DNA from 2 places in the Yersinia antarctica genome. Region 1 is predicted to be linked to the other one. Evidence: predicted binding sites of a transcription regulator. Region 1 holds the regulator's gene; the other holds the start of a gene.

Region 1 (12,763 bases):
GGTGACCTGCAACGCTCTATCGATTTTTACACCAAGGTATTAGGGATGCGTTTACTGCGTACCAGCGAAAACACGGAGTATAAATACTCGCTGGCTTTCGTCGGTTATAGCGATGAAAGTGAAGGTTCAGTGATTGAGCTGACCTATAACTGGGACGTGAACAGTTACGACATGGGGACTGCATTTGGTCACCTGGCGCTGGGCGTGGATGATGTTGCCGCTACCTGCGATCAAATTCGTCAGGCGGGTGGGAATGTGACCCGTGAAGCCGGCCCGGTAAAAGGCGGTAATACTATTATTGCTTTTGTCGAAGATCCCGACGGTTACAAAATCGAGTTAATCGAGAATAAGAGCGCCGGACACGGCCTTGGCAACTGATTAGCGCAAAGGCACCTAAGGTGCCTTTTTTCTCATCGCGATATCCCCCTGCATCCCGCGCTAAAATTTGACATAATGCGCGCTGAATTCGATGAAGATAAGAAACTGATGGCAGATAAAAGTGATCTTAACGCCCTAAGTGGCCGTTTTCGTGGGTATTACCCCGTTGTAATTGATGTGGAAACCGCCGGTTTTAATGCGCAAACCGATGCATTATTAGAAATTGCTGCCGTAACCTTGCAGATGAACAAGGATGGTTGGTTATTACCCGATGAAACGCTGCATTTCCATGTAGAACCATTTGAGGGTGCCAATCTGCAACCAGAAGCACTGGCATTTAATGGCATTGACCCAACCAACCCTTTGCGTGGTGCTGTGAGTGAATACGATGCTTTGCACGCCATCTTTAAAGCCGTGCGTAAAGGGCTGAAAGATCAAGGTTGTAACCGAGCTATTATCGTGGCACACAACGCCAATTTTGATCACAGCTTCGTGATGGCTGCTGCTGAACGCGCCAGTTTGAAACGTAACCCGTTCCACCCATTTGCAACCTTTGATACTGCGGCGCTCAGTGGGCTGGTGCTGGGGCAAACTGTGCTGGCGAAAGCCTGCCTGACGGCAGGTATTCCGTTTGATAGTAGTCAGGCGCACTCCGCATTGTATGACACCATGCAAACGGCAAAATTATTCTGTGAACTGGTCAACCGCTGGAAAAAACTGGGTGGCTGGCCTATACCGGCGGGGGAATCCGAATAGCGCAGTGTTCACGAAATAAGATTGTTCATGAGAGAAGACGCAACAATTTTACGTTCAAAAAAGGTGGCCCAAAGGCCACCTTTTTATTTTTGTCACAGAAAACACACATGCCCTATTCTGCGGCAGGCTTTTCTTCTTGTGCTCGGTATTTGTCAGCGGTTTCTTTCAACAACTGTTGTAGTTCGCCACGCTGATACATTTCCATCAAAATGTCGCAACCGCCGACCAATTCACCATCAACCCACAATTGTGGGAAGGTTGGCCAGTTAGCATATTTTGGCAGTTCCGCACGAATATCCGGGTTTTGCAGGATATCAACATAAGCAAAGCGTTCGCCACAGGCAGACAGCGCCTGCACAGCCTGAGCCGAGAAACCGCAGTTTGGCAGCTTAGGTGAACCCTTCATATAAAGCAGGATTGGGTTTTCTGCTATCTGGCGCTGGATTTTATCAATCGTCGTCATTTCTTGCTTCCTCAAGCCATATAGTGGCTACAATACTTAGAACCTATCCATTAGGGCTGTTTTATTATTGCGTCCGGCCTATTGTAGCGACTGTTACCACTGGAATAAAACGCCATCTTTTGCAGGGGCTTTACTCCGTGGACGAATGGTTATATTGTCAGCTACAAATATGTGCATTTAGAATAACATTTTTGATCCCATCACTTCACTATTATCTTCTTTATGGGATTCCCCCTGCGGCTTCAAGTAGGAAAGAGATAACTCGTTGACGTATGGTTGATTTAAGTCCATTAGACGTGTGAAAAAGCGACAATATCTAAGCCATTAATGTTTTCTCACAATATCGATTAAGATCCTGTCGCTCTCTGCTTTTTTATATCGTGAGTTTCGGCAATACTGTGACTCTTCATATTCATCTCAGGGCAAGGTTGGTAGCGTTATTATGCGTTTAATATTTACGCTGTTTGTGCTGCTGTTTACCCAGCTATTTTTAAATCTGGCGCATGCGTCGCCGCAGGCTCATGTGTCTGCTGAGCAGAAGAAAGGACAGGTCAGCCAGGCCAGCCCTGATGATCGTAAAAAACGTAAAGCAGATAAAAGTACCAAAAAAGTAAAAGTAGCCAGCAATAAAACCCCTACCAGCAAAGTGACTACCAATAAAACAGCAACCAGCAGCGATAAAAAGAAAATTGCCGCCGGCACGACTAAAACCATTAAAAAGAAAACGCAGGAAGTCAGTAAAATCGCTACAAAAAAAACCAGCAATACGAAAAAAACCAATATTAAAACTGCAGCCAATAAAAAAGTGACTGCAGGTAAAAAAACAGAAAGAGTCGCTTATGGCCGACACAGAAATAAAACCCAAGGCAAAGCGGCTACCGAATTAGTCGCCAATAGTAAAATCAAGCTCAGTCCAGCGCATAAAAAACGCTATCAACACGCCAAACAGACCGCGATGAGCAAACTGATGAAGCAAGTCGGTAAACCTTATCGTTGGGGTGGCACCTCTCCTAATACCGGATTTGATTGCAGCGGGCTTATCTATTACGCCTATAAAGACGTGATCAGAATAAAAATGCCGCGTACCGCGAACGAGATGTATCACTTGCGTGACGCCGCCCCCGTCAAACGTGCTGAGCTGGAGAGCGGGGATTTAGTGTTCTTCAATATTGCCAACCGTGGCGTCGCCGACCATGTAGGCGTCTATCTGGGTAACGGTAAGTTCATTCAGTCCCCACGCACTGGTGAAGAAATTCGTATCAGTATGCTGGACAATGACTACTGGCAGGATCATTACGTTGGCGCACGCCGTGTGGTCACACCGAAAACCATCCGCTAAGACTTCAGTTTGCGCCCGGTTGTCCTACCGGGTGCTGATGGCACAATAACGCCCCTGCACTTGTTATCCCCATGGCATAACGGTGATACAATCACCCATCAAACAGTATGGTTATATCTGTCATTCCTGTTGAAAGTTGTTAAGATTAATACCCACAACAAAAATACAACAATTAAGCTTTAACCGCTCTTCGCCACCTCACTGCCCGTGGCAATTGATGTGATTTGAGGAGCAAACACCCTGAGCAACCCCGAAAGGAGAGAGCGATGTCTTTTGAATTACCGGCATTACCCTATGCGCAAAATGCGCTAGAGCCCCACATCTCAGCTGAAACGCTGGAATACCACTACGGCAAGCATCACAACACCTATGTGGTTAATCTCAATAACTTGATTAAAGACACTGAGTTTGCGGGTAAGACGCTGGAAGAGATTGTAAAAACCGCTAATGGCGGGATCTTTAATAATGCGGCCCAAGTCTGGAACCACACCTTCTACTGGCACTGCCTGTCACCTAACGGCGGCGGCGAACCTACGGGCAAAGTTGCCGATGCCATTAATCAATCATTTGGTTCTTTTGCTGAATTTAAAGCACAATTTACTGATGCGGCAGTAAAAAACTTTGGTGCGGGCTGGACCTGGCTGGTTAAAAAAGCAGATGGCACACTGGCGATTGTCAGTACGTCTAATGCAGCAACTCCACTGACCACCAACGATAAACCAGTGTTAACCGTAGATGTGTGGGAACATGCTTACTATATTGATTACCGCAATGCGCGGCCAAAATACCTGGAAAACTTCTGGGCACTGGTTAACTGGTCTTTCGTTGAGAAAAATTTAGCCTGATACGGCAAGAAGAGTGACAACCCATCGTCGCATTACGCGTAAAAATAATTAAGGGCGGGATTAACCCGCCCTACTTATCACTTCACACCGGCAAGCGGTTTAATTAATTCATTACCGCCACGAAGCTAAAGACAATAATCATCGCCAGCGCACCAACAGTCGTAATCAGCGACATTTTCAGATTGGTATCCATAAAAACTCCTTAGCCGGTTAGTTTGTAGTAGGGAAAAGGCACATAGTTAGTGTGTTAAATTATTTTCCCACAGTTCAGAAAAAAAATCTTGTGCTCATTACGCACTTTATAACTTTGATTACCCCTTTCACTTTTCCTCCAGATCAGCCAAAATTCGCAGTTCATAACTGCATACCGACTAATAACGTCCAATAAATACTCTCAGACAATCAGCTGATTTAACTTCCCAGCCTAATATCGTGTTTTTGTCTGAGCGGTTTTCGGGTTATGCAGGCAAACGATTAACATAATACTTACCCTACTGTAACCGGTAAGCTTAGGAGTCATTCTTTTTATGGCAACGATTAAAGATGTGGCCAAACACGCGGGTGTGTCCACCACCACCGTTTCGCACGTTATCAACAAAACTCGTTTCGTCGCCGAGAATACCAAGGCTGCGGTGTGGGCTGCCATTAAAGAACTGCATTATTCACCCAGCGCTGTAGCCCGCAGTTTGAAAGTTAATCACACTAAATCAATTGGTTTACTGGCAACATCCAGCGAAGCGCCCTATTTTGCCGAAGTGATCGAAGCGGTCGAAAATAGTTGTTATAGCAAAGGTTATACCCTGATTTTATGTAATTCTCATAATAATCTGGACAAGCAAAAAGCTTATCTGGCGATGTTGGCACAAAAACGTGTCGATGGGTTGCTGGTGATGTGTTCAGAATATCCTGAGCAGCTACTCGGGATGTTGGAAGAATATCGCAATATCCCAATGGTCGTCATGGATTGGGGAACCGCACGGGGTGATTTTACTGACTCGATTATTGATAACGCTTTTGAAGGCGGCTATTTGGCGGGCCGTTACCTGATTGAGCGCGGTCATCGTGACATTGGGGCTATCCCCGGCCAGTTAGCCCGTAATACCGGTGGTGGCCGCCACCAGGGCTTCCTGAAAGCACTGGAAGAAGCAAATATTACCCTGCGTGATGAGTGGGTGGTCCAAGGGGATTTTGAACCGGAATCCGGTTATAAAGCGATGCATCAAATCCTGACACAAAAACATCGCCCAACGGCGGTGTTCTGTGGCGGCGATATTATGGCCATGGGCGCGATATGTGCTGCTGATGAGTTGGGCCTACGGATACCACAAGATATTTCGGTGATCGGGTATGATAATGTGCGTAATGCGCGCTATTTCTCGCCGGCGCTTACCACTATTCACCAGCCCAAAGAGCGCTTGGGCGAAACGGCCTTTGCCATGTTACTTGACCGTATTGTCAGCAAACGTGAAGATTCGCAGACCATTGAGGTACACCCTAAACTGATTGAGCGCCGTTCTGTCGCTGATGGCCCGTTCCTCGATTATCGCCGTTAATCCTCTCCTGCCGGTAGTGTTTAGCTCTATCGGCGGCTAATCTTGCCTCATTAATCCTCAGTCATTGATTGATAACTCACTGTCATCTTTCAACCATTCGGTATTAAGTGTGACACTGTCACCTAGATATTCCAGCAGCCAGGCCAATGCTGGTGAATGGTTGTTCTGCTCCCAGGTCAAGCAACATGGACTATCGGGCAACGGTTCAGCCAGCGTCAGTGCCGCTAGCTTCCCTTGCTCAATCAACGGCGATACCATGTGTGCCGGCACCATCCCGATGCACAATCCTGCACACAGGCAATCGATTCCCGTTGCCCAGTCCGGGGCGACCAATCGCTGCTGGTTTGCTAAAGTCCAGGTGTCACGTTTAGGTAAATTACGGGCGGTATCTTCCAGGCAAAGTGAGGGATAAGGCCGTAACTGATTATCGCTAAGTGGCTCGGTTAATTGGGCTAAAGGATGATCGACACTCACCACACAATGCCAGCTTAAAAAGCCCATATCGCGAAAGATGAACCGCCCACCGACCGGGATCGCGCGGGTCGCACCAATGGCCATTTCCGCCTGCCCATCCACCAGCGCATCCCACACACCGTTGAATACTTCATAGCGTACCCGCAGTTCAATATCAGGAAAATGTCGGTAAAAATCCAACACTAAACGGCGACTACGCTGTGGTTTAACAATTTTATCTATTACTATATTTAACTGCCCACGCCAACCATTCGCCACCTGTTGACACTGACGGCGTGTGTCATTCATTTTTTTGATAACATCTCGCGCATCTTTAATAAAAACCACGCCAGCTTCGGTTAATTCCACATCGCGATGACGTCGTTCAAACAACGGAACGGCCAACCACTCTTCCAACTGGCGCACCGTATAACTAATCGCAGACGGTACGCGGTGCAATTCTTGAGCAGCAGCACTGAAACTCCCAGTACGGGCTACTGCGTCCACCACATCCAGTGAATATTCAGACCACATAGTTTTTCACCTTTTTACATCACCAATTTGCTATCAAATTTTTTAATAGCATGGTGCAAATATTACCGTTTCACAACAGAATATCGCAGCGGATAGAATGCCCTCCGCAATTAATTTTCTATAACAGAAGTTTTGCCTGCAAAAATTATAATTTAGCCAACGTCATTGGAGCCGCTGCTAACACCTCTGCGGTTTCAAGGACCAAGGATATAAAGAGAAATAAAGAATGAAAACGTCGTCTGGTTTTATGTTCTATCTGGCCGGTCTGAGTATGTTGGGCTATTTGGCCACTGACATGTATCTACCCGCTTTTGGCGCAATGCAACAAGAGCTTCAAACGTCTGCCGGCGCCATCAGTGCCAGCTTAAGTATCTTCCTCGCCGGTTTTGCTATCGCTCAGCTTATCTGGGGACCCGTATCGGATAAGTTAGGCCGTAAACCGGTACTGTTAGCCGGTTTGGCGTTATTTGCCATCGGTTGTCTGGGGATTTTATGGGTTGAAAATGCGACACAATTATTGGTACTCCGCTTTATTCAAGCGGTAGGGGTGTGTTCTGCTGCTGTAAGTTGGCAGGCGTTAGTGGTAGACCGTTATCGCGATGGCAAGGCCAATCGCGTGTTTGCCACCATTATGCCGCTCGTAGCACTCTCTCCCGCGTTAGCTCCGCTACTGGGTGCCTGGTTATTAAACCACTTCAGTTGGCGTTCAATTTTTGTAGTGCTACTGGCCGTTACGTTGCTGCTATTGATCCCAACGGCGCGGTTGAACGAACGCAAAAAAACCGCACAAGATAATGCTGCACGCATTAGCACCAACATCAGTTTCTGGCAGTTGCTTAAGTCGGCAACATTTAGTGGCAACGTGATGATGTTTGCTGCCTGTAGTGCCGGTTTCTTTGCCTGGTTAACCGGTTCACCTTTTATTCTGGGTGATATGGGTTATAGCCCGAATGTCATCGGATTAAGTTATGTCCCCCAGACCCTGGCCTTCCTGTTAGGTGGATTTGGTTGTCGCAGTGCTCTTTCCCGAATCAAGGGTAATACCTTGCTGCCGTGGCTGTTGGCGGGATATGCAATCAGCATGATTGCACTTTATCTGATAGCAACGTTAACCACGCCGACGCTGCTGACCTTACTTATTCCATTCTGCATAATGGCGCTGGTGAATGGTGCCTGCTACCCTATTATCGTAGCGAATGCATTAATGCCTTTTCCAGCTAACACCGGTAAAGCAGCCGCGCTGCAAAATACGCTTCAGCTCGGGTTATGTTTTGTTGCCAGTATGTTGGTATCGGCCTATATCAGCCAGCCATTGCTGGCAACAGTGACCGTGATGCTGTCGACCGTGGTGCTGGCGTTTTTAGGATATGGCATTCATTGCTACGCATTGCGAAAAGAAAAAAATGATACTAATCCGATGCCCAACGTCATCGGTGTTACAGCAAAGCAACAAACGAATGAACCACGGTGAGCCTGGATAAGGAATGATTCGGGTCGGAAATCGATTTGAACGCTGCAAGCGGCAGCCTGATAGAGGCGAGACCCAAGGATGGGCTAAGTAACGAGAGCCGCTAACACCGCGGTAGCGTCAAGGACGAAGTGAATTAATTTCCAATAGAAATAGTCACTAAGGAACACGTGAGCCGGGTGTGATTTATTATTGAGAAAGCCTCCCGGCAAGCCTATACTCGATTTAACCAATTACGATATCATTAAAAAAAAGCATTATCTTAAGTACTTTCTGTGCGCGTGGATTGCGTCACATTTACGCTTATGGATGAGTTACCCTAAATCAATCTTTATTAGGGTTTCTTCTTAATCTTCCTCTGTCCGTTATGGATATTAGACACCAAGGTCACGACAACCTTATTGGTATGAATCTGCATATATCGCGGGTCATAAGTCAGAAGAAAGTGATGGAGAAGCTATGAGTTCATCCTGTATAGAAGACCAGAGTATTCAAGAAACCCCTTGGTTTCGCATTGTACAAGAAATGCTGAATCGGGCTGATATTGAAATCAATGGCTCACGCCCTTTCGACATTCGAATCAATAACCCAGACTTTTTCAAACGAATACTTCAAGAAGGATCTTTGGCATTAGGTGAGAGTTATATGGACGGCTGGTGGGAATGTGACCGCTTGGATATCTTTTTCCAACGGGTTCTCAGGGCTGGCCTGGAAAATCAACTTCCACACCATCTCAAAGATACTTTACGCATTGCTGCTGCGCGTATTATTAATTTGCAATCAAAGAAAAGAGCCTGGATTGTTGGCAAAGAACATTACGATCTGGGTAATGATCTGTTTAGCCTAATGCTCGATTCGAATATGCAATACTCATGCGCTTACTGGAAAGATGCCACGACCCTTGAGCAAGCGCAGGAAAATAAACTGCGGATGATCTGCGAAAAACTTCAATTGGCTCCGGGCATGACATTGCTCGATATCGGTTGTGGCTGGGGAGGCCTCGCAGCCTATGCTGCCCGGCATTACGGCGTCGCCGTTTCCGGTGTGACCATTTCGGCTGAACAACAAAAACTGGCACAAAAACGCTGTGAAGGTTTAGACGTCACTATTTTATTGCAAGACTATCGTGATCTGAACGAACAGTTCGATCGTATCGTTTCTGTCGGTATGTTCGAGCATGTCGGGCCAAAGAACTATCACACCTATTTTGATGTGGTAAACCGCAATTTGAAGCCAGATGGCTTGTTCTTACTGCACACTATCGGTGCTAATCGTACTGATCTGAGTATCGATCCGTGGATTAATAAATATATCTTCCCTAATGGCTGCCTGCCGTCAGTAAAACATATTGCTAACGCCAGTGAGCCTTATTTTATTATGGAAGATTGGCACAATTTTGGCGCTGATTATGATCGCACCCTGATGGCGTGGTATGAACGTTTTCAAGCCGCGTGGCCGAGCCTGGCTGCGAATTACTCGTCGCGATTTGAGCGGATGTTTAGCTATTATCTCAATGCCTGTGCGGGTGCTTTCCGCGCCAGAGACATCCAACTGTGGCAAGTATTATTCAGCCCTAACGGGGTCGAGGGTGGGATTCGCGTGCCGCGTTAATACTTAAAAGAGGACAGGTGGACTGCCTGTCCTATCCTATTTACGTTAAGCCCACATTTATCCGCGAGTGGCCTTATCAACTACCGGCGTAGCGAGTACAGTTTCCCGCTGAGCCAATACCCGCTCAACCGTGTCCACCACCGCCTGGGTTTGTGGATCGATCTCGATATTTACCCGATGTCCCAAACGCTTTTTACCTAATGTGGTCCGCGACAATGTTTCTGGTATCAGATGTACACAGAAGCGGTTCCCCACAACCTCACCAATAGTTAGGCTGATACCATCAATACCGATAAAACCTTTGTGTAACACATACTTCATTAAATCAAAGCTGGGCATACGAAACCAGATCTGACGATTATTTTCTGATGTGTATATCTTGGCAATCTCAGCAGTACAAATAATATGGCCGGACATGAGATGCCCACCGATTTCATCGCTGAATTTAGCCGCACGTTCCAAATTAACGGTATCACCAACCTTAATATCGCCCAAATTGGTAATACGCAGTGTCTCCTTCATTAAATCAAAGCTAACCCGATTACCCTCAACGGCGGTGACTGTCAGACAGCAACCATTGTGGGCAACAGAAGCGCCTAACGCTAATTCAGGCAACATCTCCGCTGGCATGTCTACTACATGGGTGCGGAAATTTGATTTTTCTTCGATGGCAACCACCGGCGCGGTGCCTTGAACAATACCGGTAAACATACGCCATGCCTCTTATCTATAGAAAGAAAGTTTCTTTGCCTTGATTTTGCCTCAGAAGATAAGGAAAACCAAACCACTTACACTAAAAAAACAGATAAGAGGTATTTAGCTGATAATTAGCAACAAAGATTGCTTAAGCGCGATGAGCAGGTACAATCCTTCATTGTTTTTCCGCTATTTTATTTATCGCCCATGGCGCGATAAATAGTCGTTATTGAAATCATAACTAGGTTATACCCAAGTTACTTCGAGATACAGGTAGGCGGCAACCGCGTGAACCTCCAGGAGCTTAGATAACTAAGTGTCTGGAGTGAGCAAGGGCAGCCAACACCCCTGTATATTGAAGGGCGACGGGTAGAGAAAGGTGCATACGTGCAGAAGTATATCGTCGAAGCGCGTAGCTTATTGGCTCTCGCTATTCCCGTTGTCATCGCGCAATTATCTCAAACCGCCATGGGCGTGGTTGACACCATTATGGCCGGTTCTGTCAGTGCTACTGATATGGCTGCCGTGGCGGTAGGTACTTCTATCTGGTTACCGGCTATTTTATTTGGCCATGGTTTGTTGTTGGCACTAACCCCGACAGTTGCACAGCTCAACGGTTCCGGGCGTCGCAATCAAATTGCCCATCAAGTCAGGCAAGGGTTTTGGCTGGCGTTTTGCGTTTCACTGCTAATTATGTTTGTTCTATATAATAGCGACCACGTTATTATGCAAATGCATAATATTGACCCCGTGCTAGCAGATAAAGCCGTGGGCTTCCTGCATGCCATTATGTGGGGTGCGCCGGGCTATCTCTTCTTCCAGGTGCTACGTAATCAATGTGAAGGATTATCCAAAACCAAGCCGGGGATGGTTATCGGCTTTATTGGTTTGCTCGTGAATATTCCGGTTAACTATATTTTCATCTACGGGAAATTCGGTGCTCCGGCATTGGGTGGCGTCGGGTGCGGGGTGGCAACAGGCACAGTCTACTGGGTGATGTTCCTGATGATGCGCTGGTATGTCACCCGCGCTCGTTCACAGCAAGATATCAAACTGGAGAAAGGGTTCGCCGCACCGGACTGGCAAGTAATGAAACGCTTGGGTGGCCTAGGCCTGCCGGTTGCTCTGGCACTCTTCTTTGAAGTGACGCTGTTCGCGGTTGTCGCCTTACTGGTTTCACCCCTGGGCATTGTCGCTGTTGCCGGGCACCAAATTGCGCTCAACTTTAGTTCATTAATGTTTATGTTACCGATGTCGCTGAGCGTAGCAGCCACCATTCGTGTTGGTTTCCGCCTCGGTCAAGGCTCGGTAGAACAAGCGAGAGTGGCCGCTTATACCAGTATTGCCGTGGGTTTAATGCTGGCCTGTGTCACTGCGGTATTTACCGTTATTTTCCGCGAGCACATTGCCTTGCTGTACAACAAAACACCGGCAGTGGTAATGATGGCCTCGCACTTGATGTTGCTGGCCGCTATTTACCAGCTATCGGATGCGATTCAAGTAATCGGTAGCGGTGTGCTACGTGGTTATAAGGATACACGTTCGATCTTCTTTATTACCTTTACTGCCTATTGGTTACTGGGGTTACCGAGTGGTTACGTGCTGGGGCTGACCGATTATATCGTGCCCGCCATGGGGCCAAGTGGTTTCTGGATTGGGTTCGTTATTGGCTTAACTTCTGCGGCGATTTTAATGGCACTGCGCATCCGCTGGTTACAAAAACAGCCAGCAGCATTTATCCTGCAAAAGGCGGCGCATTAGTACCGATAGTCTCTGGCGTGACAGCCAGAATTCATATTGGCAAGTCGCGACTGCGTAAAACACCGAGGTGGAGAAAAAAACAGCGCAATGGGCAAAAGCGCAGCAATTACGTGAGTTTGCGGTGAATATTGTGTTTTTCCCCTTGCCAGCAGACGGGCAGCTCGTTAATATTCGTCCCCGCTGTCAGCATTGATGGTGAGTAATAAAAGAGGATGCGTCCGTAGCTCAGTTGGTTAGAGCACCACCTTGACATGGTGGGGGTCGATGGTTCGAGTCCATTCGGACGCACCAAATTTATTGCAGGTAGATAGCGTTAAATATTTTGTTAGTTCAGTCGCTAAGGTAGTAGTCGTTGCAGTTGGTAACACTGTAGCGTCAAGTCAGTAGGGTAACGTGCGTCCGTAGCTCAGTTGGTTAGAGCACCACCTTGACATGGTGGGGGTCGATGGTTCGAGTCCATTCGGACGCACCACTCTGGCAACAGGTTTATCATCTTTAGATGCGTTCTTAGCTCAGTTGGTTAGAGCACCACCTTGACATGGTGGGGGTCGATGGTTCGAGTCCATTAGAACGCACCACTCTGCATTTGCAGTTTACTCTCTGTTTTCTTAATCTTCCCAATACTCTTTTACCCCCTATTCCCTGCAATATATAACCGAGATAAAGCAATAAATATCAACCAATCGCCCTGCCACCTCCTGCTTGTTTTTCAACCCTGGATTGGCTAAAAATGTTAAACATCACACCAGTTGCGCAACAAAATAAGAAATATTCGCAATACTTGCGCGACTAATTCCCCCTTTTTATAAAAAACGGCAATGAGTTTCTGTTTTCTATTTCATTTCCCGTTAGTTACCGCTTATAATACGAACCGTCGTTTCAGTTGAATGGTTTCAGCATCTTGAT
Region 2 (12,763 bases), 2.6 Mb from region 1:
GCTTTCGGGGAGAACCAGCTATCTCCCGGTTTGATTGGCCTTTCACCCCCAGCCACAAGTCATCCGCTAATTTTTCAACATTAGTCGGTTCGGTCCTCCAGTTAGTGTTACCCAACCTTCAACCTGCCCATGGCTAGATCACCGGGTTTCGGGTCTATACCTTGCAACTAGACGCCCAGTTAAGACTCGGTTTCCCTACGGCTCCCCTATTCGGTTAACCTTGCTACAAAATATAAGTCGCTGACCCATTATACAAAAGGTACGCAGTCACCCAACAAAGTAGGCTCCCACTGCTTGTACGTACACGGTTTCAGGTTCTATTTCACTCCCCTCGCCGGGGTTCTTTTCGCCTTTCCCTCACGGTACTGGTTCACTATCGGTCAGTCAGGAGTATTTAGCCTTGGAGGATGGTCCCCCCATATTCAGACAGGATGTCACGTGTCCCGCCCTACTCATCGAGTTCACAGCAAGTGTGTTTTGGTGTACGGGACTATCACCCTGTACCGTGCGACTTTCCAGACGCTTCCACTAACACACAAACTGATTCAGACTCTGGGCTCTTCCCCGTTCGCTCGCCGCTACTGGGGGAATCTCGGTTGATTTCTTTTCCTCGGGGTACTTAGATGTTTCAGTTCCCCCGGTTCGCCTTGCATGGCTATGTATTCACCATGCAATAGTGCAACGAATTGCACTGGGTTTCCCCATTCGGGTATCGTCGGTTGTAACACTTCATATCAGCTTACCGACGCTTTTCGCAGATTAGCACGCCCTTCATCGCCTCTGACTGCCTAGGCATCCACCGTGTACGCTTAGTCGCTTAACCTCACAACCCAAAGGTGTTTCTTATGTTCAAGTCGGTTGCGCGTCGTGAATACAGCGTTGTGCGGTACTCGGAATGCTCATGAACATGAAGTTCACTCCGCTTCCTCTGTGCCGTACGCCTTGCCTTCACTTAGCTCACGCGACTCTCTTCATCAGAATGCACATTGGCATTGCGATTATTTGAGAGACTCTAATACAGGTTAATCCTTACCTCAGTCATTCTACGGAGAGATAAGTTTCAGCTGTATTGTTTCAATTTTCAGCTTGTTCCAGATTGTTAAAGAGCAATATCTTAAACACGACTCGTTAAAGTCATCTTTAAGATATTCAGTTGATAATGTCTTTCACACATTATCGGAGTGGCGTCCCCAAGGGGATTCGAACCCCTGTTACAGCCGTGAAAGGGCAGTGTCCTAGGCCTCTAGACGATGGGGACACGAAGTTCCGATTAAACCGAGATCTAACCGTTTCGCATCAGCATGAGTCGAAACTCACGACATCAACAGGTGCTCTTGCTCATTTACATTCATCAGACAATCTGTGTGGACACTACGCAATGCGTATCGTTAGGTAAGGAGGTGATCCAACCGCAGGTTCCCCTACGGTTACCTTGTTACGACTTCACCCCAGTCATGAATCACAAAGTGGTAAGCGCCCTCCCGAAGGTTAAGCTACCTACTTCTTTTGCAACCCACTCCCATGGTGTGACGGGCGGTGTGTACAAGGCCCGGGAACGTATTCACCGTAGCATTCTGATCTACGATTACTAGCGATTCCGACTTCATGGAGTCGAGTTGCAGACTCCAATCCGGACTACGACAGACTTTATGTGGTCCGCTTGCTCTCGCGAGTTCGCTTCACTTTGTATCTGCCATTGTAGCACGTGTGTAGCCCTACTCGTAAGGGCCATGATGACTTGACGTCATCCCCACCTTCCTCCGGTTTATCACCGGCAGTCTCCCTTGAGTTCCCACCATTACGTGCTGGCAACAAAGGATAAGGGTTGCGCTCGTTGCGGGACTTAACCCAACATTTCACAACACGAGCTGACGACAGCCATGCAGCACCTGTCTCACAGTTCCCGAAGGCACCGAAGCATCTCTGCTAAGTTCTGTGGATGTCAAGAGTAGGTAAGGTTCTTCGCGTTGCATCGAATTAAACCACATGCTCCACCGCTTGTGCGGGCCCCCGTCAATTCATTTGAGTTTTAACCTTGCGGCCGTACTCCCCAGGCGGTCGACTTAACGCGTTAGCTCCGGAAGCCACGCCTCAAGGGCACAACCTCCAAGTCGACATCGTTTACAGCGTGGACTACCAGGGTATCTAATCCTGTTTGCTCCCCACGCTTTCGCACCTGAGCGTCAGTCTTTGTCCAGGGGGCCGCCTTCGCCACCGGTATTCCTCCAGATCTCTACGCATTTCACCGCTACACCTGGAATTCTACCCCCCTCTACAAGACTCTAGCTTGCCAGTTTCAAATGCAGTTCCCACGTTAAGCGCGGGGATTTCACATCTGACTTAACAAACCGCCTGCGTGCGCTTTACGCCCAGTAATTCCGATTAACGCTTGCACCCTCCGTATTACCGCGGCTGCTGGCACGGAGTTAGCCGGTGCTTCTTCTGCGAGTAACGTCAATCAACCGTGCTATTAACACGATTGCCTTCCTCCTCGCTGAAAGTGCTTTACAACCCGAAGGCCTTCTTCACACACGCGGCATGGCTGCATCAGGCTTGCGCCCATTGTGCAATATTCCCCACTGCTGCCTCCCGTAGGAGTCTGGACCGTGTCTCAGTTCCAGTGTGGCTGGTCATCCTCTCAGACCAGCTAGGGATCGTCGCCTAGGTGAGCCATTACCCCACCTACTAGCTAATCCCATCTGGGCACATCCGATGGCGTGAGGCCCTAAGGTCCCCCACTTTGCTCTTGCGAGGTCATGCGGTATTAGCTACCGTTTCCAGTAGTTATCCCCCTCCATCAGGCAGTTTCCCAGACATTACTCACCCGTCCGCCGCTCGCCGGCAAAGTAGTAAACTACTTCCCGCTGCCGCTCGACTTGCATGTGTTAGGCCTGCCGCCAGCGTTCAATCTGAGCCATGATCAAACTCTTCAATTTAAGATTTGTTTGATTTGCTGCTAATAAAAGCAGCGATGCTCAAAGATTACTTTCTGCAAATAAGCATTCGAACCGAAGTTCAAATGTGTACTGCTTTGGTCACTCTTCAAGACTTTGATATTTCTTCTGCCTGCCGAAACAGGCTTCGATATCGTCTTGCGAGTGCCCACACAGATTGTCTGATAAATTGTTAAAGAGCGTTCGTTACCCGTTTGCCTTTCGGCGAATCTTACGGTAACGCGGGAGGCAGATAATACGCTTTCCCGCTGAAGAGTCAAGAGTTTCTTTGGTTTCTTTCGAAGTCAAAATCATTCTTTTCGCTTCCTGACCCGGCGAAGTATGTTTCGTTGTTCCCGGTCAGTGGAGGCGCATTATAGGGAGTTCCTGACAGCCTGCAACCCCTAATTTGAAAAAACTTTTCAACCGCGTTTTATTTCAGCAAAAATAGGCTAAAAGACCAATGTTTAAACAATTATTAAGCTAAACATTCACTACCAGTGTTAAACAGTAGAGTAAAATAGATATATAAGAAGACAGATAGGACAAATCACCATGCAACTAAATACCCAACAACAGGCCGCCCAGCGAAATCTCTCTTACCTGTTGGCTGAGAAGATTGGCCAGCGAATTCTCGCCGGAGAATATGCAGCCGGCAGCATACTGCCTGGTGAGATAGAGTTGGGGGAGCAATTTGGTGTTAGTCGTACTGCCGTTCGTGAAGCAGTAAAGATGCTGGCAGCAAAAGGGATGTTATTACCCCGCCCACGCATTGGTACCCGAGTGATGCCACAAACAAATTGGAACTACCTTGATCAGGAGTTACTCACTTGGTGGCTGAACAGAGAGAATTTCGATCAAGTGATGCAACACTTCCTTATATTAAGAACCTCACTTGAGCCTCAAGCCTGTTCATTGGCAGCCATTAATGCCAATGAGCAACAGCGAGCATTGTTAGCATCACTGATTGCAGAGATGCGTGCGTTAGATACTCACTTTAATCGTGAAAAATGGATTCAAGTGGATGCTCAATTTCATCAGTTAATATATGAAGCCAGTGGTAATCCGTTTTTGACCTCTTTCGCCAATTTGTTCAGTTCGGTTTATCACAGCTATTTTCGCGCCATTACCGGCGATGAAGTGATTAAGCTGCAATACCATCAGGATATTGTTGATACAATTTTGGCAGGTGACAGTCAGGGAGCCTTGCTGGCATGTCAGGTATTATTAACAGATAAAAATTAACGGCTAGCTGTTCTATCTATATATATAAAGAAGGTGCTCACACTCACCCCTATAATCAGGACGAACAATGATAAAATCTGCACGCAGTATGGCGGGCCTTCCTTGGCTAGCTGCCATGGCCTTCTTTATGCAGGCTTTGGATGCCACCATACTGAATACGGCACTCCCATCAATTGCTGAAAGCCTTAACCGCTCACCACTGACCATGCAGTCAGCAATTATCAGCTATACCCTGACGGTCGCGATGTTGATTCCAGTGAGTGGCTGGCTAGCGGACCGTTTTGGTACCCGACGGGTATTCATTCTGGCTGTATCTCTATTTACGCTAGGGTCATTACTGTGTGCACTTTCAGATTCATTGGCTTTTCTGGTGGCCTCCCGAGTTATTCAAGGGGTGGGTGGCGCAATGATGATGCCTGTGGCCCGGCTTGCGCTGATCAGGGCTTACCCACGCAGTGAATTATTGCCGGTTCTGAATTTTGTCACTATCCCAGGGTTAGTCGGCCCGGTGATGGGGCCACTATTAGGTGGATTACTGGTGACCTATACCACTTGGCATTGGATCTTTATCCTTAATATTCCTATCGGCTTACTGGGCATCTTTTATGCCCGTAAATATATGCCGGACTTCACCATGCCTAAACGTGCCTTTGATATTATCGGTTTCCTGCTATTTGGTAGCAGTTTGGTCCTGATATCAGTAAGTCTGGAGATAATGGGCCGACCGGATATCGCCAGCTATCTGCCAGTCACGGTGTTACTGAGTGGTTTATTGATGTTGCTCTTCTATATATTCCACGCTAAAGGTCATCCAAATCCATTGATTGGTTTACCGCTATTTAAAAACCGAACATTCTCGGTTGGGATTGCCGGTAACGTGGCCTCGCGTTTAGGGACTGGCTGCGTTCCTTTCCTAATGCCACTGATGTTGCAGGTCGGATTTGGCTATTCCGCTATTATTGCCGGTTGTATGATGGCCCCAACCGCCATTGGTTCGATGATGGCAAAATCTGCCGTTACTCAAGTATTACGTTCACTGGGTTATAGGACTGTATTGGTAGGTATTACGGTTATTATCGGAGTGCTGATTGCGCTATTTGCGCTGCAATCACCGGGCATGTCGCCGTGGATGATGATATTGCCGCTGTTTGTCTTGGGGATGGCAATGTCGACACAGTTCACTGCGATGAATACCATCACACTGGCTGACTTAACCGATAACAATGCCAGCTCAGGTAACAGTGTTTTGGCGGTAACCCAACAACTGGCCATTAGCTTTGGCGTTGCCATTAGTGCGGTGGTATTGCGGTTTTATGATGGGTTATCGTTTGGTGGCAATGTCGATCACTTCCACTACACCTTTATTACAATGGGAATAGTGACATTACTTTCATCCATGGTGTTCTTATTACTGAAACCAAATGATGGCGACAATCTAATTCAAGGCCGTAATAGCAAAAAAGCCACACAACCTGCGGAGAGTGAAGTTTAACAACTGACCACCGATCCCCGCTCGATTAGCTCGGGAGTGAGAATCAGAACTTGTGGTTCCGCTTCCGGGTTATTCAATCGATGAATCAGTGTATCAATAGCCAGTTCACCAAGGGAGTCTTTTGGTTGATGGATAGTGGTCAATGGCGGTGTCATATATTGTGCGATTTCAATATCATCGTAACCAATAACCGCTATATCTTGTGGTATCGATAACCCCGCCTGATGCAATGCCTGATAAACCCCAACAGCCATCGCATCATTACTGGTAAATACCGCTTCTGGCGGTTCCGGTAGCGCAAGCAACTGTTTCATGGCGACTAAACCGCCACAAAATTCAAAATCACCGGCAACTTCATAACCGGATGGAATAGGTAAACCTGCGCGATCCATAGCCTGACGGTACCCTTCCAAACGTTCTTTGGCAGGGGTTTTATCTTGTGGGCCAGCAATACAGGCAATTCGGGTATAGCCTCTGGCAATCAAATATGAGGTTGCCATTTCGCCACCCAATAATGAATTATCCTGAATCACGTCATTGACGCCCTCAAAGGGTGCCCAATCCATCATGATTATCGGTAATGACGGGTAGCAACGCAGAATATCTTGAGAAGGGCGGTGATTTTCAGTGCACATCAGTAGCAGACCATCGACGCGCTTTTGCATCAGAGTTTCAATGCTACGGCTCATGCGATCGATATCGCCTTCGGTATTGCATAGAATCAAACTGTAACCACGCTCATAGCAACTGCGCTCCACGCCACGGACTACTTCAGCATAAAATGGGTTGCTACTGGCGGTAACCAACATACCAATGGTACGGGTTTGATTGAGTTTCAAACTACGAGCCAGTGCTGAAGGGGCATAGTTGAGCTGTTTGATAGCAGCCAGCACTTTGTCGCGAATAGGATCACTGACAAAGCGGTTTTTATTAATAACATGTGAGACTGTTGACGTAGATACACCCGCCAGGCGGGCGACGTCTTTCATGGTGGCCAAAGTTATACCTGGCCTTGTAGGAAACTGTCTATCTCTGCACGCCACGGAATAGAGGGCTGCGCGCCGGGGCGAGTCACCGCGATAGCGGCTGCTGCGTGAGCAAAACGTACTGCTGAGTCCATTATCTGACCTTCCAATAACGCAGTTAATAATGCGCCATTGAATGTATCACCAGCAGCAATAGTATCTACGGCGTTAACCTTGAACCCGGCAACCAATTTCCCTTTACCTTGTTCACTAAGCCATACGCCACGGCTACCCAATGTAATGATTACGGTAGCGATGCCTTTATCATGCAGAATTTGCGCTGCTTGCGCTGCGTCATCATCCTGATCAATATGAATCCCCGTTAAACGCTCGGCTTCTGTTTCATTCGGAGTAATCATATCCACCAGCGTTAATAGCTCGTCCGGTAATTCACGAGCTGGTGCCGGATTAAGAATAACCTGTGTTTGATGCAGCTTCGCCAATTTAGCGGCAGCAATAACTGTCTCAAGTGGTGATTCCAGTTGCATCAATAATGCATCTGCATCGATAACTTGCTGCTGGTAGCGACCAAGATATTCAGGTGTAACTGCCGAGTTAGCACCGGCATTGATACCAATGACGTTTTCGCCTTCACCATTCACGAAAATCAAAGCAACACCGGTTGTGGTATCCGCTACAGCCTCGATTGGCGCAGTATCAATGTTATCGTTGGCTAATTGCTGGCGCACCCGGTCACCAATATCATCTTTACCCACACAGGCAATAAACGCGATGTTTGCTCCGCTACGGCCAGCAGCTACCGCCTGGTTAGCACCTTTGCCACCAAACGCCACTTTATACTGCTTCCCGATCACCGTTTCACCTGGGCGCGGAAACTGCTCAACATTCAGAATATGGTCGGCATTGATGCTGCCCAAGACCACCAGTTTGCCTGTTTTCATCGTATTTATTCCTTTGTGAATGACACCGCCACCCGTAACGTTTTGTTTTCCGTTTTAGGGTAGCGGCGTTATATGCCCTGCTTTTCGATATTATTTAGTCACTAATTTCAAATCAACCGGGATAACGGCCTGCACTTTCTCGCCTTTCAATACTTTATCAGCGGTTTGCACGCCAATAACACCAATCTGGTCAGGGCGTTGAGCGATAGTTGCGCCCAGTTTGCCGCCTTGAACGGCTTTAAGACCGTCGTCGGTGCCATCAAAACCAACCACTAGCACATCGGCTTTACCGGCTGTTTGCAAGGCACGCAGTGCGCCCAGTGCCATCTCGTCGTTCTGTGCGAATACAGCCTGAACATTCGGGTGGGCGGTCAGCAGGTTCTGCATCACATTCAAACCTTTAGTACGATCAAAATCAGCAGGTTGGCTGGCTAACAGTTGGAATTTATGTTGATCCATTGACTGCTTGAAGCCTTCACCACGTTCACGGGCCGCAGACGCCCCCGCAATCCCTTCCAACTGAATCACTTTGGCATCATTACCCAATTTTTTGGCAATGAAATCACCGGCCATTTTGCCACCAAAACGGTTATCGGAGGCAACGTGACTCACCACAGTGCCAGAGTTTGCCAAACGGTCGAGTGTGATAACCGGGATATTGGCCTTATTTGCCATTTTGACTGCGTTACCGACTGCATCGGAATCAGTTGGGTTAATCAGCAACAGTTTGGTGCCGCGAACCGTCAGATCCTGCACGTTAGCCAGTTCTTTCGCTGGGTTATTTTGAGAATCCAATACCACCAGGTTATAGCCGAGTTTATCCGCTTCTTTTTGCGCGCCGTCTTTCATTGAAACAAAGAACGGATTATTCAACGTGGAAACTACCAGTGCGATGGTGTCTTTTGCCAGTGCGTTAGCACTTACGGTGGCGCTCAGGGCAACAACAGAGATCAAGGTAGCTAGTTTCTTCATTTTCATGGTCGCAATTCCTGTAGGGAGTTAGGAGGTTATTTGCTGCTTTTATTGTCTACCAATACCGCCAGCAGGATAACCACTGCCTTTACGATCATTTGGTAGTAAGAGGAGACACCCAATAAATTCAAACCGTTATTTAAAAAGCCGAGGATTAACGCGCCAATCAGGGTGCCGACGATCCGCCCCTTACCCCCAGCAAGGCTGGTACCCCCAAGAACCACGGCTGCGATTGCATCCAGTTCATAGCCAGTACCGGCTGTAGGTTGTGCCGACGACAGGCGGGCCACTTCGATAATCCCAGCCAGTGCCGCTAACAATCCACATAATGAATAAACAATAATCTTAACTTTATCTACGCTAATACCAGAGAGCCGTGTTGCTGACTCATTGCCACCCAATGCGTAGATATAGCGGCCCAGGCGAGTGTGGTGCAACATGTACCACACAGCAATAAAGACGATAGCCATCAACCAGATTGGTGTTGGTATACCCAATGGGCGCCCGATACCGAACCAGCCAAAAGTATCAGCCACATCAGTAAAACCGGTATTTACTGGGCTACCATTGGTGTAAACCATAGTAACGCCACGTAATAACAGCATCATGACCAGAGTGGCAATGAACGCTTGTACCTTACCTTTAGCGACAATGACCCCGGTTATGGCACCAATAAATGCCCCTAGCGCCAATGCAGCTGCGACGGCAACCAAAGCATTCACTTCCAACCCAACAATAGATGCCGCTACTGCGCCAGTCAGTGCCAATAATGACCCGACAGACAAATCAATACCGGATGTCAGGATAACCAGCGTCATACCCACCGCCATAATGGCATTGACAGAAGTCTGCTGGAGAATGTTAAACATGTTATTTAGGGTAAAGAAGTTCGGGCTTAGTGACGAAACCACAGCAATCAGCACCAGCAGCGCAATCAGTGATTTTTGTTCTAATAACCATTCTTTACTGAACCAGCGTTTTGTCTGGATAGCTTGGGAACTCATATCTGATTACTCCTGCTCTACTCGTCATATTTCAAGCCGCATTTGCGTTAGCTTCCTGCAACTCGAATTATTTAGAGTGTAAATAAATTATTTTTCAATAAATCACGCTTGCCAACGGCTGCCGCCATCAACACTTCCTGGGTAGCCTGTTCAATAGAGAACTCGCCGCTTAGCTGGCCTTCATGCATCACAAGAATGCGGTCACTCATGCCCAGCACTTCCGGCATTTCTGAGGAAACCAGAATGATGCTCAACCCTTCTTGTTTGAATTGGTTGATTAATTGGTAAATTTCTTTTTTAGCCCCGACGTCGACACCACGGGTAGGTTCATCAAGGATCAACACTTTAGGACGGGTCATTAAACCGCGTGCAATAGCCACTTTCTGCTGGTTACCACCGGATAACAAACCAATAGGTTGTTCCATGGAAGGTGTTTTAATATTAAATAAACGAATGAAATCCGATACCGCCTGCTGCTCTTCAGCATGCTTGAGCGAACCACCTGAACGGCTAAAATAACGCAATGCAGTCAAAGACATATTCTCTTTAACTGACATTCCAAGTACCAAACCATCCCGTTTGCGGTCTTCAGAAATATAGACAATGCCATTTGCCAGACCATCTTGTGGTGAATGGGTGACAACTTCGCGGCCATCCAACATCACAAAACCTGATTTACGCGGTAGCGCGCCATAGATGATTTTCATCAGCTCGGTGCGACCAGCCCCCATCAGACCGGCAACCCCCAAAATTTCGCCACTGTATAAAGTGAAACTGACATTTTTGACGCCCGGGCCGCATAGCTGTTTGACCTGCAAACGCTTTTCACCACGGGGTATATTCAAGCGCGGGTACTGTTCTTCCAGCTTACGGCCCACCATCATCTCAATCAGTGAGTTTTCAGTCAGACTATCAACCGGTTTTTCGGCAATAAATTGCCCATCACGGAATACTGTGACGTCGTCGCAAATCTCAAAAATCTCTTTTAGCCGGTGAGAGATATAAACAATCCCGCGACCTTCCGCTTTTAGTTCTTTAATCACATTAAACAGAGAGGCGGTTTCAGTGTCGGTGAGTGCATCGGTTGGCTCATCCATAATGATCACCTTGGATTCAAAGCTCAGCACTTTGGCGATTTCCACCATTTGCTGATCACCAATGGAAAGCTCGCCCACCAGCCGATGGCTGCTGTAACTGATATTAAGGCGCGCCAGCAGTAAATCGGCTTCGGCATACATCTTTTTCCAATCGATGCTGCCAAAACGATTAACAAACTCACGCCCTAAGAAGATGTTTTCTGCGATAGTTAATTGAGGAATCAGGTTAAGTTCCTGATGAATAATGCCAATGCCCGCTTCCTGCGAGTCTTTTGGGCCATTAAACGCCACTTCCTTACCCATAAAATACTGACTGCCAGCATCTTTACTGTAGATGCCGGTCAGCACTTTCATCATGGTCGATTTTCCAGCGCCATTTTCGCCTACCAGTGCCATCACCCTGCCGGGATAGACACTCAGTGCGGCACCGGAGAGTGCTTTAACGCCGGGAAAGGCTTTATCAATCCCTTTAAGTTGCAGCAAAGGTTGCATAAATGCCTCAGAAGGTTACGCCGGAACAGAGAATGACATTAGCAAAGGGGGAACATTCCCCGCTACGGATCACTGCCCGGCTTTGTTTGGTTTGCTCTTTAAAAGCCTCATGGCTGATATAGCGCAAAACAATTTGGTTTCCCTGGTGCTGCTCAAGTTGTGATAGTTGCGCGAGTAACGCTTCATGGAGTTGCGGATTATTTTTAACGATCTCCTCCGCCAAGACTGCACTTTCAACCTGCATTTCTTGTGTTACCACCTCAAGAACCTGAAGAAATCCAGGGACGCCTCGTGTCAGTGCCAGATCGATACGTGTGGTGGTTGCCGGTATCGGCAGCCCCGCATCACCTATCACAACCTGATCGGTATGGCCCAGGCGGGAGATAACAGCGGAAATATCAGAATTAAGTAATGCGCCTTTTTTCATTTTCTACTCCAACAGCGAAACGTTTCGCTGATACTGAGTTTAGAAAAATAGCCGCAGAAGGCAAACCCAATTTGATGAAATTGTGATCGCCATCGAAACGTTTCGCTGAACAGTGGGAAAAGAAGAAGAATAGGTACAAAAAAGGCCGTTAATCATAACGGCCTTTCAGATTAAATCTCTACCTGCGTCCCAAGCTCAATCACCCTATTCGGTGGGATCTCAAACTGGTCAGCTGCACGCAGCGCATTCCGACTGAGCGCAATAAATAACTTACCGCGCAGGAACAGGTACCACGGCCGCTTGGTAAGGATTAGCGACTCATGGGACATAAAGAATGAGGTTTCCATCATCTGGCATGGCAACCCCTCCAGGCCGCAGCGATGGAAGATTTCTTCCACATTCGGTGTTTCACGCCAACCATAACTGGCCACCACTCGCCAAAACGTCGGGGAGAGTTGTTCGATGGTTACCCGGTTCACATTGTGCACATACGGCGCATCTTCAGTTCGCAATGTCAGTAGCACAACCCGTTCATGCAACACCTTATTATGTTTAAGGTTATGCAACAGCGCGAAGGGAATGACATTCATTGCGCGCGACATATACACAGCAGTACCCGTAACCCGCACTGGGGGGGATTTCTCCAATGAAGCAATCATCGCTTCCAGTGAATTACCGTGTTCATGCATACGGCGCAGCAAACCGAAACGTTCACTTTTCCAGGTAGTCATGATGATAAACATCACCAGCCCCAGAGACACTGGCAACCAACCACCGGAGAACAATTTCAACGCATTGGCAGAGAACATAGGGACATCGATAATCAGCAAAATCACCAGTAAGATGCCGACAAATACCCGATTCCAGTGCCAGTTTTTCAATGCCACGATGCAGAACAGAATACTGGTTATCACCATGGTACCGGTTACGGCGATACCGTACGCGGCCGCCAGGTTACTGGAACGTTCGAAGCCAACAATAACCAATACCACCGCCAGATAGAGAGTCCAGTTAATGACCGGGATATATATCTGACCAGACTCCATTTCGGAGGTATGAATAATCCGCATTGGCGGTAAATAGCCTAGGCGAACCGCCTGCCGGGTGAGCGAGAATACACCGGAAATAACCGCCTGCGAGGCAATAACGGTCGCCAGGGTTGCCAGAATTAACA

The links. The regulator PurR, encoded in region 1, represses purine synthesis genes. The targets are predictions, from matches to a motif close to CANGCAAACGTTTGCNTG.
Region 2: a site for PurR is predicted at 11,602-11,619, ahead of rbsD (D-ribose pyranase). Genes of this name have one in related genera too.

The regions. Positions count from the first base shown of each region.
Region 1 is NZ_JBSJQF010000001.1:2,322,728-2,335,490, reverse strand. Features, by position in the region: gene gloA (lactoylglutathione lyase) at 1-378, shown strand, start outside; gene rnt (ribonuclease T) at 454-1,134, shown strand; gene ACWJJO_RS10755 (Grx4 family monothiol glutaredoxin) at 1,247-1,597, opposite strand; gene ACWJJO_RS10750 (C40 family peptidase) at 2,040-2,936, shown strand; gene sodB (superoxide dismutase [Fe]) at 3,203-3,781, shown strand; gene cydH (cytochrome bd-I oxidase subunit CydH) at 3,885-3,974, opposite strand; gene purR (HTH-type transcriptional repressor PurR) at 4,309-5,334, shown strand; gene punR (DNA-binding transcriptional activator PunR) at 5,392-6,321, opposite strand; gene punC (purine nucleoside transporter PunC) at 6,548-7,792, shown strand; gene cfa (cyclopropane fatty acyl phospholipid synthase) at 8,249-9,400, shown strand; gene ACWJJO_RS10715 (riboflavin synthase subunit alpha) at 9,458-10,111, opposite strand; gene ACWJJO_RS10710 (MATE family efflux transporter) at 10,484-11,857, shown strand; tRNA gene ACWJJO_RS10705 (tRNA-Val) at 12,072-12,148, shown strand; tRNA gene ACWJJO_RS10700 (tRNA-Val) at 12,253-12,329, shown strand; tRNA gene ACWJJO_RS10695 (tRNA-Val) at 12,359-12,435, shown strand.
Region 2 is NZ_JBSJQF010000001.1:4,891,229-4,903,991, forward strand. Features, by position in the region: rRNA gene ACWJJO_RS22535 (23S ribosomal RNA) at 1-823, opposite strand, end outside; tRNA gene ACWJJO_RS22540 (tRNA-Glu) at 1,183-1,258, opposite strand; rRNA gene ACWJJO_RS22545 (16S ribosomal RNA) at 1,394-2,936, opposite strand; gene ACWJJO_RS22550 (FadR/GntR family transcriptional regulator) at 3,489-4,178, shown strand; gene mdtD (multidrug transporter subunit MdtD) at 4,246-5,670, shown strand; gene rbsR (ribose operon transcriptional repressor RbsR) at 5,667-6,668, opposite strand; gene rbsK (ribokinase) at 6,671-7,597, opposite strand; gene rbsB (ribose ABC transporter substrate-binding protein RbsB) at 7,688-8,575, opposite strand; gene rbsC (ribose ABC transporter permease) at 8,605-9,573, opposite strand; gene rbsA (ribose ABC transporter ATP-binding protein RbsA) at 9,645-11,162, opposite strand; gene rbsD (D-ribose pyranase) at 11,170-11,589, opposite strand; gene kup (low affinity potassium transporter Kup) at 11,760-12,763, opposite strand, start outside.